2 regions of the Pseudomonas sp. MHK4 genome follow, and region 1 is predicted to be linked to the other one. Evidence: predicted binding sites of a transcription regulator. Region 1 holds the regulator's gene; the other holds the start of a gene.
What was found. Region 1 encodes sigma-54, which starts transcription at its own class of promoters, with help from an activator protein. Its sites were predicted from a motif close to ANTGGCATNNANNTTGCTNT; they were not measured.
Positions count from the first base shown of each region.

Region 2: the regulator sigma-54 is predicted to act here: its motif matches at 2,549-2,568, upstream of ACYP2Q_RS15935 (circularly permuted type 2 ATP-grasp protein).

Region 1 is NZ_BAAIAK010000007.1:147,360-153,285, reverse strand. It holds gene hpf (ribosome hibernation-promoting factor, HPF/YfiA family) at 1-225, opposite strand, end outside; gene ACYP2Q_RS19010 (RNA polymerase factor sigma-54) at 301-1,794, opposite strand; gene lptB (LPS export ABC transporter ATP-binding protein) at 1,979-2,704, opposite strand; gene lptA (lipopolysaccharide transport periplasmic protein LptA) at 2,704-3,252, opposite strand; gene lptC (LPS export ABC transporter periplasmic protein LptC) at 3,239-3,811, opposite strand; gene ACYP2Q_RS18990 (KdsC family phosphatase) at 3,820-4,344, opposite strand; gene ACYP2Q_RS18985 (KpsF/GutQ family sugar-phosphate isomerase) at 4,344-5,318, opposite strand; gene ACYP2Q_RS18980 (ATP-binding cassette domain-containing protein) at 5,595-5,926, shown strand, end outside.
Region 2 is NZ_BAAIAK010000005.1:345,493-351,418, forward strand. It holds gene ACYP2Q_RS15910 (methyl-accepting chemotaxis protein) at 1-374, opposite strand, end outside; gene ACYP2Q_RS15915 (hypothetical protein) at 552-1,082, shown strand; gene ACYP2Q_RS15920 (PLDc N-terminal domain-containing protein) at 1,165-1,356, shown strand; gene ACYP2Q_RS15925 (hypothetical protein) at 1,443-1,676, shown strand; gene ACYP2Q_RS15930 (ribonuclease E inhibitor RraB) at 1,897-2,241, shown strand; gene ACYP2Q_RS15935 (circularly permuted type 2 ATP-grasp protein) at 2,601-4,010, shown strand; gene ACYP2Q_RS15940 (alpha-E domain-containing protein) at 4,023-4,973, shown strand; gene ACYP2Q_RS15945 (transglutaminase family protein) at 4,970-5,773, shown strand; gene ACYP2Q_RS15950 (c-type cytochrome) at 5,834-5,926, opposite strand, start outside.

The DNA of each region.
Region 1 (5,926 bases):
GTCGATTGCCGCGTACATATCGGTATGTTCCGCGTTAGCGACCACTTCATTGCCGGGAATATGCAGCGTGGCTTCGATTTTCTGCTTCAGCTTTTCGACCGTCATCGTGACCTGCACGTTGGTGATCTTGTCGAAATGTCGCTCCAATCGTTCGAGTTTTTCGCCGATGTAGGAGCGAAGAGGTTCGGTCACTTCCAGTTGGTGTCCACTGATGTTGACTTGCATACAGCTTCTCCTTCGTTGCCAGTGCATAAAGCGGCAGATCCAGATGATCTGCCACTGGAACGCTGTGGCGTGGCCCTACATCAACCGCTTGCGTTCGCTCGAAGGCGCGATCCCCAGGGATTCGCGGTACTTGGCGACGGTGCGGCGAGCCACCTGAATGCCTTGTGCCTCCAGTAAACCAGCGATCTTGCTGTCACTCAACGGCTTTTTCTGATTTTCCGCCGCCACCAGTTTTTTGATGATCGCGCGAATCGCCGTGGACGAGCATTCTCCGCCCTCGGAGGTGCTGACGTGGCTGGAGAAAAAGTATTTCAGCTCATAAATGCCCCGAGGGGTATGCATGAATTTCTGCGTGGTCACCCGCGAAATCGTCGACTCGTGCATGCCGACCGCTTCGGCGATGTCATGCAGCACCAGCGGTTTCATGGCTTCGTCGCCGTATTCCAGGAAGCCGCGCTGGTGCTCGACGATCTGCGTGGCCACCTTCATCAGGGTTTCGTTGCGGCTTTGCAGGCTCTTGATGAACCAGCGGGCTTCCTGCAACTGATTACGCATGAAGGTGTTGTCGGCGCTGGTGTCGGCCCGGCGAACGAAGCCTGCATACTGGGCGTTGACCCGCAGGCGCGGCACCGATTCCTGGTTGAGTTCGACCAGCCAGCGCTCGTTGTCCTTGCGCACGATCACGTCGGGAACCACATATTCGGCTTCGGTCGACTCGATTTGCGAGCCTGGGCGCGGGTTGAGGCTCTGGACCAGTTCGATCACCTGGCGCAGTTCGTCTTCCTTGAGCTTCATGCGGCGCATCAGCTGGCTGTAGTCGCGGCTGCCGAGAAGGTCGATGTAGTCGGTGACCAGGCGCTTGGCTTCGGCCAGCCAAGGCGTCTTGGCGGGCAGCTGGCGCAATTGCAGCAGCAGGCATTCGCCCAGGTTGCGTGCTCCGATGCCGGCGGGTTCGAATTGCTGGATGCGGTGCAGGACGGCTTCGATCTCGTCCAGTTCGATGTCGAGTTCCGGATCGAAGGCTTCGAGGATTTCCTCCAGCGTCTCGTCCAGATAACCCTGGTTGTTGATGCAGTCGATGAGGGTCACGGCGATCAGGCGATCGGTGTCGGACATCGGTGCCAGGTTCAATTGCCACAGCAGGTGGCTTTGCAGGCTCTCGCCCGCCGATGTGCGGGTGGTGAAATCCCACTCGTCATCATCGTTGCTTGGCAGGCTGCTGGCGCTGGTCTGATAGACGTCTTCCCAAGCGGTGTCGACCGGCAGTTCGTTGGGGATGCGCTCGTTCCAGTCGCCTTCCTCGAGGTTATCGACGGTTGGGGCGGTTTCCTGGTAGGAGGGCTCCTGGATATCGGTACTGGGCTTGTGTTCGGCGTTGTCGGCCAGCGGGTCGGAATTGTCGAAGTCGTCGCCTTCTTCCTGGCGCTCGAGCATCGGATTGGACTCCAGGGCCTCCTGGATTTCCTGTTGCAGGTCCAGGGTCGACAATTGGAGCAGGCGGATGGCCTGTTGCAGCTGCGGTGTCATCGTCAGCTGCTGGCCCATTCTCAAGACTAGCGATGGTTTCATGGCAGGGGCTTAACACCTTATTCGCCGGCGCACATGCGCCATCCACTACAGGGCGCCGAAGCGCCAAACATAAGCAAATTATATGCCTGAAACTGCGGCGTTTGCCTAGAGCGCTGTAACAATAAAAAAAGGTTGATTTTTTATTGCGCCAGGCGCTCGGTCGACCCGCCGGACACCTCGACGCTTACAGACGGAATTCGTGCCCCAGGTACACTTCCTTGACCAGGTCATTGGCCAGGATGGTTTCAGCGTCGCCTTCGGCGATCAGTTGGCCATCGTTGACGATGTAGGCGGTTTCACAGATATCCAGGGTTTCACGGACGTTGTGGTCGGTGATCAGCACCCCGATGCCCTTGGCCTTGAGGTGATGGATGATCTGCTTGATGTCGCCCACCGAAATCGGGTCGACACCGGCGAACGGTTCGTCGAGCAGGATGAATTTCGGGTTGGTGGCCAGTGCCCGGGCGATTTCCACGCGGCGGCGTTCGCCGCCGGACAGGCTCATGCCGAGGTTGTCGCGGATGTGGCTGATGTGGAATTCCTGCAGCAGGCTCTCCAGTTCCTTGCGGCGACCGGCCTTGTCGAGCTCCTTGCGGGTCTCGAGGATGGCCATGATGTTGTCGGCCACCGACAGTTTGCGAAAGATCGACGCTTCCTGCGGCAGATAGCCAATACCCGCCTTGGCACGACCGTGCATCGGCTGGTGGCTGACGTCGAGGTCATCGATCAGCACACGACCCTGATCGGCCTGCACCAGGCCAACGATCATGTAGAAGCAGGTGGTCTTGCCGGCACCGTTGGGGCCGAGCAGGCCGACGATCTGGCCGCTGTCGATGGACAGGCTGACGTCACGCACAACCTGGCGGCTCTTGTAGGCCTTGGCCAGGTGCTGGGCTTTCAGAGTTGCCATTACGGGGCCTTTTGCTCGTCGGTTTTCTTTTTCGGCTGGATCACCATGTCGATGCGTGGACGCGACTCGGTCACCTTGCTGCCCGTGGCGCGACCGGCGCTGGCCAGTTTCTTCTCGGTGTCATAGACGATTTTCTCGCCCTGGGTGACGTTGTTGTCCTTGTCGATGACTTTGGCCTTGTCGATCAGTACCACGCGGTTTTGCGGGGCGAGGTACTGGATGGTCACGCCCCAGCCCTGCACCGGCTTGGTGTCGCCGGCCGTCTGCAGTTGCTCGAAGTAGGCCAGGTTGCCCACCGAGGTCACCACGTCGATGTCGCCGTTCGGGGCGCGGGTCATTGTCACCTTGTTGCCGGTGACCTTCATCGAACCCTGAGTGATGATGACGTCGCCGGTATACGTGGCGATGCCTTGCTTGTCGTCCAGCTGGGCATCGTCGGCCTGAATGCGAATAGGCTGCTGTTGATCGTCCGGCAGAGCCCAGGCGCTCACGCTTCCCAGTGCAGCGCCCAGACTGAGCAAAATAGGGAGGGTTTTAACGAGCCTCATACTGTCCTCTTACGTTCGATAGCAGGTGTATCCTGCTTTCTTTCAAATACGCCTTCATTCCCTTGCCAGTCGATACGCCACCAGCGCCGTCGATTCTAACGTCTCGCTCGGTCTGCGCATATTGCTGCTGCGGGAACACGGTCATGCGAGTGGTGGTGATCAGGGTCCTGCGGTTTTTCTCGTCAAAACGGGTAATGCGCACCGAATCGATCAGCTCGACCTCCGTGCCGTCAGGATTGACTTCGCCTTTTTCGCTCTGCACGTGCCACGGAAACTCGGTTCCGCGGAACATGTTCAGGTCGGGGTTGGTCAGCAGCGTCACTTCGGTGGCCTTCACGTGCTCGACCTTGTCCGACGTCATCTCGTATTGCAGCCTACCGTCCGGCAGGAACTGTACGCTGTGGGCGTTGGTGGCGTAATAGTCGATGGCGCTTTCATCGATCTGCACTACCGGCTTGTCGAGAAAGCGTTCCGGGCTGATGTTCCAGTAGCCGACAGCAGCGAAAATCGCCGTGATGCTACCGAACACCAGAATGTTGCGAATCTTTTTACTTAGCATGATCTGGCTCACAGGTACGCGACGTTGGCCTCATCGAGGCGGCCTTGGGCGCGCAGGATCAATTCGCAGAATTCACGGGCGGCGCCTTCGCCACCACGTGCCTGGGTGATGCCGTGAGCGTGCTCGCGCACGAAGCTGGCGGCATTGGCCACGGCCATGCCCAGGCCAACGCGGCGGATAACCGGCAAGTCCGGCAAGTCGTCACCGAGGTAAGCGACCTGCTCATAGCTTAGGCCGAGTTTGCCAAGAAGCTCGTCGAGCACCACCAGTTTGTCTTCGCGACCCTGATACAGGTGGGGAATGCCGAGGTTCTTCGCCCGTCGCTCGACCACCGGAGTCTTGCGGCCACTGATGATGGCGGTCTGCACGCCGGCCGCCATCAGCATCTTGATGCCCTGGCCGTCGAGCGTATTGAACGTCTTGAATTCGCTGCCGTCTTCGAGGAAGTACAGGCGCCCGTCGGTCAGGACGCCGTCGACATCGAACACCGCCAGTTTGATCTGTTGGCCGCGTTGCAGCAGGTCCGTGCTCATTACATTACTCCCGCACGCAGTAAGTCGTGCATGTTCAGGGCGCCGACCGGGCGGTCTTCGCTATCGACCACGACCAGTGCGTTGATTTTGTGATCTTCCATTATTTTCAGGGCTTCGGCAGCGAGCATTTCGGCACGGGCGGTCTTGCCGTGGGCCGTCATGACCTGATCGATAGTGGCGCTGTGGATGTCGATGCTACGGTCCAGCGTGCGCCGCAAATCACCGTCGGTGAAGATCCCGGCCAGCTTGCCATCGGCCTCGAGTACCACGGTCATGCCCAGGCCTTTGCGAGTCATTTCCATCAACGCATCCTTGAGCAAAGTGCCGCGTTGTACTTGCGGCAGCTCTTGCCCGGCGTGCATGACGTTTTCCACCTTCAGCAGCAGGCGTCGGCCCAGCGCACCGCCCGGGTGGGAAAAGGCGAAATCCTCGGCGGTAAAACCGCGGGCTTCCAACAATGCGACGGCCAGGGCATCGCCCATGACCAGTGCGGCGGTCGTCGACGAGGTGGGCGCCAGGTTCAACGGGCAGGCCTCGTGCTCGACATGTACATTCAAATTGACCTGCGCTGCCTTGGCCAGCGGTGAGTCGGGTTTGCCGGTCATGCTGATCAGCTGGATGCCCAGGCGCTTGATCAGCGGCAGCAGGGTGACGATTTCATTGGTCGAGCCGGAATTCGACAGCGCCAGGATGATGTCGTCGCGGGTGATCATGCCCATGTCGCCATGGCTGGCTTCGGCAGGATGCACGAAAAACGCCGTAGTGCCGGTACTGGCCAGGGTCGCGGCAATCTTGTTGCCGATGTGCCCGGATTTGCCCATGCCGACCACGACGACGCGCCCTTTGCTGGTCAGAATCATTTCGCAGGCGCGCACGAAGTCCGCGTCGATATGCGGCAGCAAGCCTTTTACGGCTTCCAGTTCGAGGCGGATGGTACGTTGTGCTGACTTGATCAGGTCGCTGGATTGGCTCATTTCGGAAATGCTTAGCCTGATGAAAAGGCGGCGATTATAGCCGTTATGGCTGAAACCCTCACGCAAGTTCGTTGCCCATTGTCATTCGTTGTTACCCAATACCCTCTAGATGGAGCTTCCTGGCTGTCATGTTGCTGAACTTGGTCCGGCATTGGCCTTGGGGGCGTGACGCTTGCAGTGATATAGTTCGCCGCCAGTTCGGCCCGCCCAGGAGGCAGTGTGCTTTTGTCAGAAAGCCAGGCGTCCGAGTGTGAGGCTGCATCGCAAGGAGTTTAGATGAGCGCCGATAACGCCTACGCGGTCGAGCTGAAGGGACTGACCTTCAAGCGCGGTACGCGCAGCATTTTCAACAACATTGATATCCGTATCCCTCGCGGCAAGGTCACCGGCATCATGGGGCCTTCCGGGTGTGGCAAGACCACGCTGTTGCGTTTGATGGGCGCGCAGTTGCGGCCTGCCAGTGGCGAAGTCTGGGTCAATGGTCAGAACCTGCCGGCGTTGTCGCGCAGTGATCTGTTCGATGCACGCAAACACATGGGTGTGCTGTTCCAGAGTGGCGCATTGTTTACCGACCTCGATGTCTTCGAGAACGTCGCCTTTCCGCTGCG
Region 2 (5,926 bases), on a different contig from region 1:
AGCGCGACCCGCTGGCCATCCGCGCGGGTGAAGACTTCGGTGCCGATCGGCAGGTTGTCACCAAAATACGGCAGCGCATCGATCTCGACCCAGCCGTTTGCATCGGCCAGTGCCTGCAGCGGTTGACCGTTGAGCATCGGTGCCTGGCCCTGCTCGAAGGTCAACAGATGCTCGGCCCTGGGCAGCGGCTGCCCGGCAGGCCAGTCGGCGAGCCATCGTGCCTGGGCCTGGGCTGACGCCTGGGCGGCGTGGCTGCGGGCCTGTTGTTCGAGGTGCACGGCATAAAACACCAGCAGCAGCGTGGTGACGAAGGCGACGGCATTGACCGCCCAGAATTTGTACTTCAACGAGATGTTGCTAAGCCAGGCACCCATGGAGGTCTTCTCTGATAGCGGAAACAGTTTTGGCAAGGTGCCATTATTGTGCCGCTACTGTTCGGCTGAGCGCTTGATGTGGGTCAAGATAACGAGCCATGCTTGCACGCCGCCATCCCGGGGCGTAATGCGCTATCCTGCGCGCCCCCAAAATTGACTTGCTACAGGATCCGCCCCATGAAAGCCGCACTCATCGAACTCATCAGCAACATCAGCTCCGGGTGCATGGGTGATGACGAAATCGAAAAAGTCGCTGACGAAGCGGCCCAGGCTTACGCCGACCCAGCGGCTTTCCTGAGCGCCAACCCGGACATCAACTACGACGACACTTTCCCGATCCCGCTGGGTGAATGGGTGGTCGTTGGCAGTCTGCCCGAGACCGTGCTGTTCCAGGCCGACACCTATGTGGACCTGTTTGCCCAGATCGTCGCCTCGTTCGGCCCGGGGGTGGAGTTCAATCTCAAACCCAAGCAGTTGGCCAAAACCGAAGCCTTGACCGCGCTCAATCGCATCCAGGTGCAAATGAGCAGCCTGAACAAGGAAAACGGCGGTTACACGCTGATGAACTTCAGCCAGTTGCTGGACGATGAGCTGCAAGTGGTGCTGGTCTACGGCAATGCCGTGCCGCGGGTGCTGGAATTGTGCGCCGAAGTCGGCATCGCCGCTGCGCCCTCGCTGGAAGCCTTGAAAGTCGCGATCCACGTCTGAACCGGTAATGCTGTCAAAAAAAGGGAACCCTGGTCACGGCCGGCTATCCTAAGAGGGCAACTCACTCTTCGGGAGCGTCATCATGGGTTCCACGTTCAATAGCCTGGTTGGCTTGATCATTCTTGCCTTGGACATCTGGGCAATCATCAACGTGCTGAAAAGCGGCGCCGAAACCGGGATGAAGATCTTCTGGGTGCTGTTGATCCTGTTGCTGCCGGTTCTGGGCCTGATCATCTGGGCCATCGCAGGGCCGCGAGGAAATGTGCGCATCTGAAGCAGAGCACTCGCCGGAACATTTGCCCGGCGTCCAGGGTCGAGATAGGTGTAGGCCCATCAATGGGTTTTATCGAGGAGGCACCGATGCAAAAGTGGAAAGTCACTTTCGTGGATGATCATGGTGAAGTAATCGACGAAGTCTTCGAGTGCGAGGAGTGCCCGGATCACGAGAAGGCCGCCACTCTCATCAAGGAACGGCTCTTTCCTGTGGCCGCCAAACTGGATCTGAACGATCTGGAGGGGCGAACCTCCGATGCAGGCGTGAAAAACCTGAAGACCCAGAATAGTATCGAAATCCGCAGCATTACTCCCATCTGAACCACTTCTCGTCATTGACCGCAGTGAAACCAGGCCTTGGCAGCGCCTCTATCTTGGGGCTACTCTGCAATCGAGATCAGCGAATGGATCGCTAAGGTCTGGTCTTGTCAGCTCCATGCTTGTTTCCCATCGGCATCTGGTTGTCGATTCGTGCGTACCCTTTGGGTTGCGCACCCTGGGAGTACGGAAAGTCTATCCATCAGTTTGAGGAGGACGTTTCATGAGCACAGCCTATCAAGAAGACATCAGCAGCAGTGTGCTGCGCCGCATGAAAGAAGGCGGTTTTGACTTTTCCCGGTTCCATCCCATCGAGTTCTACGCCATTTTCCCGGACGAGGAGCGGGCACGCAGGGCGGCAGGTCATTTCCACCGTGGTGAATCCCTGGATGCGCAAGTCAGTGTGCGCGACGATGGCGCCTGGGCGCTGGAGTTGTGCAAGGTCATGTATGCGACCTACGATGACATTGGCGATTTCGAACAGGGTTTCGAGGCAGTGGTCGAGCCTCTGGGCGGCATTATTGAAGGCTGGGGTGTGAAACAGGAGGTACGAGGGCGACTCGCATAATCTTATGAACAGTGACACTCGGCAATGACGGCTGACCTTCGGGTTGGCCGTTTTCGTTTGTGCCGATGGGGAATTGAACACGGCTTTGTAGGAGCCCGGCTTGCCGGCGAAGGCGTCCCCGAAGAACGACGCATGACCTAATGACGCCTTCGCCGGCAAGCCGGCTCCTACAGACTATGCTAGTGATGGGCGACAACAACGCCTTGCAATGAAGCGGGGGCAGTCAGGTTGGGGCATTTGCCGCACAGGATTGGTGCGGTGCTCGCGCAGCGATTATCCAACCGATTGAAATCTAAGCGTTTCTGCCGATGGCACGGGCCTTGCGAAGGCCTGGTTGTCCGGGTGACAAGGAGTACGGCATGATCCGCACCTATTTTGATGAGATGTACGATGCCGGCGGCCAGGTCCGCCCGCATTATCGGGAGTTTGCCCGTTGGCTGGCCGATACGCCTGACGAGCTTTTGGCGCAACGGCGACGCGAGGCCGATCTGTTGTTTCATCGCGCCGGGATTACCTTCACGCTCTACGGTGATGAGCAGGGGACAGAGCGCCTGATTCCCTTTGACACCATCCCTCGCAGCATCCCTGCCAGTGAATGGCGGGTGGTCGAGCGCGGCTGCATCCAGCGGGTCAAGGCGCTGAACATGTTCCTCGCCGACCTCTACCACGAGCAACGCATCATCAAGGCCGGGATCATTCCGGCCGAACAGGTGCTGGCCAACGAGCAATACCAGTTGGCAATGCAAGGGCTCGACCTGCACCGTGATATCTATTCGCACATTTCCGGCGTCGACCTGGTGCGCGACGGCGACGGCACCTACTACGTGCTCGAAGACAACCTGCGTACACCGAGCGGCGTCAGCTACATGCTCGAAGACCGCAAGATGATGATGCGCCTGTTCCCCGAGCTGTTTGCGGCCCAGCGCATTGCCCCGATCGACCATTACCCGAACCTGTTGCTCGACACCCTGAAAAGCTCCAGCCCGATCGATAACCCGAGTGTCGTGGTGCTGACGCCGGGGCGCTTTAACAGCGCCTTCTTCGAACATGCCTTCCTGGCCCGGGAAATGGGCGTCGAGCTGGTGGAAGGCGCGGATCTGTTCGTGCGTGACGACAAGGTATACATGCGCACCACCGACGGACCGAAAGCCGTTGACGTGATCTACCGTCGCCTCGACGATGCGTTCCTCGACCCGCTGGCGTTCAACCCCGACTCGATGCTCGGCGTGCCGGGGCTGCTGTCGTCCTATCGTTCCGGCAATGTCGTGTTGGCGAACGCCATCGGTACCGGGGTGGCGGACGACAAGTCGGTGTATCCGTTCGTCACCGACATGATCCGTTTCTATCTGGATGAAGAACCGATCCTGAAGAACGTACCCACGTGGCAGTGTCGCAATCCTTCTGAACTTTCCCACGTCCTGGCCAATCTGCCAGAGCTGGTGGTCAAGGAAACCCAGGGCTCCGGCGGCTACGGAATGCTGGTGGGGCCAGCGGCGACCGCGGCGGAAATCGAAGCCTTCCGCGCGCGCATCATCGCCAAGCCCCATGCCTACATCGCTCAGCCGACGCTGTCGCTGTCGACCTGTCCGACCTTTGTCGAAAGCGGCATCGCGCCACGCCATATCGACTTGCGTCCGTTTGTATTGTCTGGCCGCGAAACCCGGGTCGTACCCGGTGGTTTGACCCGTGTCGCCCTGCGCGAAGGCTCCCTGGTGGTGAACTCCTCCCAGGGCGGCGGAACCAAGGACACCTGGGTGGTCGAGGATTGAAGGAAGCCTGACATGTTAAGTAGAACTGCCTCGGATTTGTATTGGATGTCGCGTTACCTGGAGCGGGCGGAAAACCTCGCACGGATGCTCGACATCAGTTATTCGCTGTCGCTGATGCCACAGGATGGTCGCGGCGACGGCCTGCACGAACTGGCCATGCCGCTGCTGATCACCGGCACCCTGGACGATTACCTCGAACGCCACGGCGCGCTGCATGCCGAACGGCTGCTGCATTTCTTTGCCCTGGACGCGGCCAACCCGGCCAGCATCTACAGCTGCCTCGGCGCCGCACGGGCCAGTGCTCACGCAGTGCGTGGGCGCATCACCGCCGACATGTGGGAAAACATCAACGCCACCTGGCTGGAGATTCGTGGCATCGCCGAACAGGGCCTGAGCCGGTACGGCATGAGCCGTTTCTGCGAGTGGATCAAGGAGCGTTCCCACCTGTTCCGGGGAGCTTCCTACGGCACCATCATGCGCAATGACGCATTCCGTTTCATACGTTTGGGGACGTTCATCGAAAGGGCCGACAACACACTGCGCCTGCTCGATGCCCGCTACGAGATGGCCGGCGATCAAGCCGAAGCGGTCAGCGACGGCACGGCCCACGCCTACTACCAGTGGAGTGCGTTGCTGCGGGCATTGTCGTCTTTCGAGGCGTACACCGAGATCTACCGTGATGCGCCCGGTGCCCGGCATGTGGCCGAGTTGCTCCTGCTGCGGGCCGATGTGCCGCGCTCTTTGCGCGCCTGCACCGAAGAAATCGACCAGATCCTCGCCCAGCTTCCGGGGGCCAACGGCCGCCCCGCACAGCGCCTGGCAGCGGAGATCGACGCGCGATTGCGCTACACCGGCATCAGCGAAATCCTCGACGAAGGCCTGCATGCCTGGCTCACCGAGTTCATCCCGCTGGTGCGCCAGTTGGGTAACGCCATTCACAGTTCCTACCTGGAGGCTGCATGAGACTTTCCATAAGTCACGAGACCACCTATCACTATGAGGATCAGGTGCGGGCGAGCATCCAGTACCTGCGGCTGACTCCCCACGACAGCGAGCGCCAGCACGTGCTCAGCTGGCAACTCGATTTGCCGCGGCCGGTGCGTGCGCAACTTGATCCGTTCGGCAACATCCTGCATGTGCTGACCATGGACGAGCCTCACGAGGCGATCATCATCGGCGCCCGTGGCCAGGTCGACATCGACGAGTTGCGCGAGGCTGAGCACGAGAGCCAGTCAGCCTTGCCGTTCCTGCGCTTCACCCGGCTGACCGAGGCCGACCAGGCGCTGCGTGCGTTCGCCGACAAGGCGTGCAAGCAGCGCCGCGACCGGACGGCGCTGATCGACTTGATGCACGGCCTCAATCAGCACATGACCTACACGCCGGGCGCCACCGAAGTGGACACCAGCGCTGCGCAGGCTTTCGCCGGGCGTTCGGGCGTGTGCCAGGACCACACCCACGCGTTCCTCGCCTGCGCGCGTAGCCTGGGCATCCCGTCGCGTTATGTGTCGGGGTACCTGTACAGCGAAAACAGCGAACACCTGGCCAGCCATGCCTGGGCCGAAGCCTGGCTCGATGACGCCTGGTACAGCTTCGACGTGACCAACGAACTGGCGCGACCGGAGCGACACCTGAAACTGGCGGTGGGCCTTGATTACCTGGACGCCTGCCCCGTACGTGGTATGCGCCGCGGTGGCGGGTGTGAGCAGATGCACGCCAAAGTGTTCGTATCGCCGACGCCGGTGATTTGCGTACAACAGCAGTAATCAGCCACACCACAGATCCCTTGTAGGAGCTGGCAAGCCAGCTCCTACAAGGCCACGTGTTCAGGGCTTAACCTTGCGCCCGACCATATGCTGCAAATACCCCACCAGCATCCGCAGATCCTCATCCGGCAACACCTCTGCGGAGAACCCGGG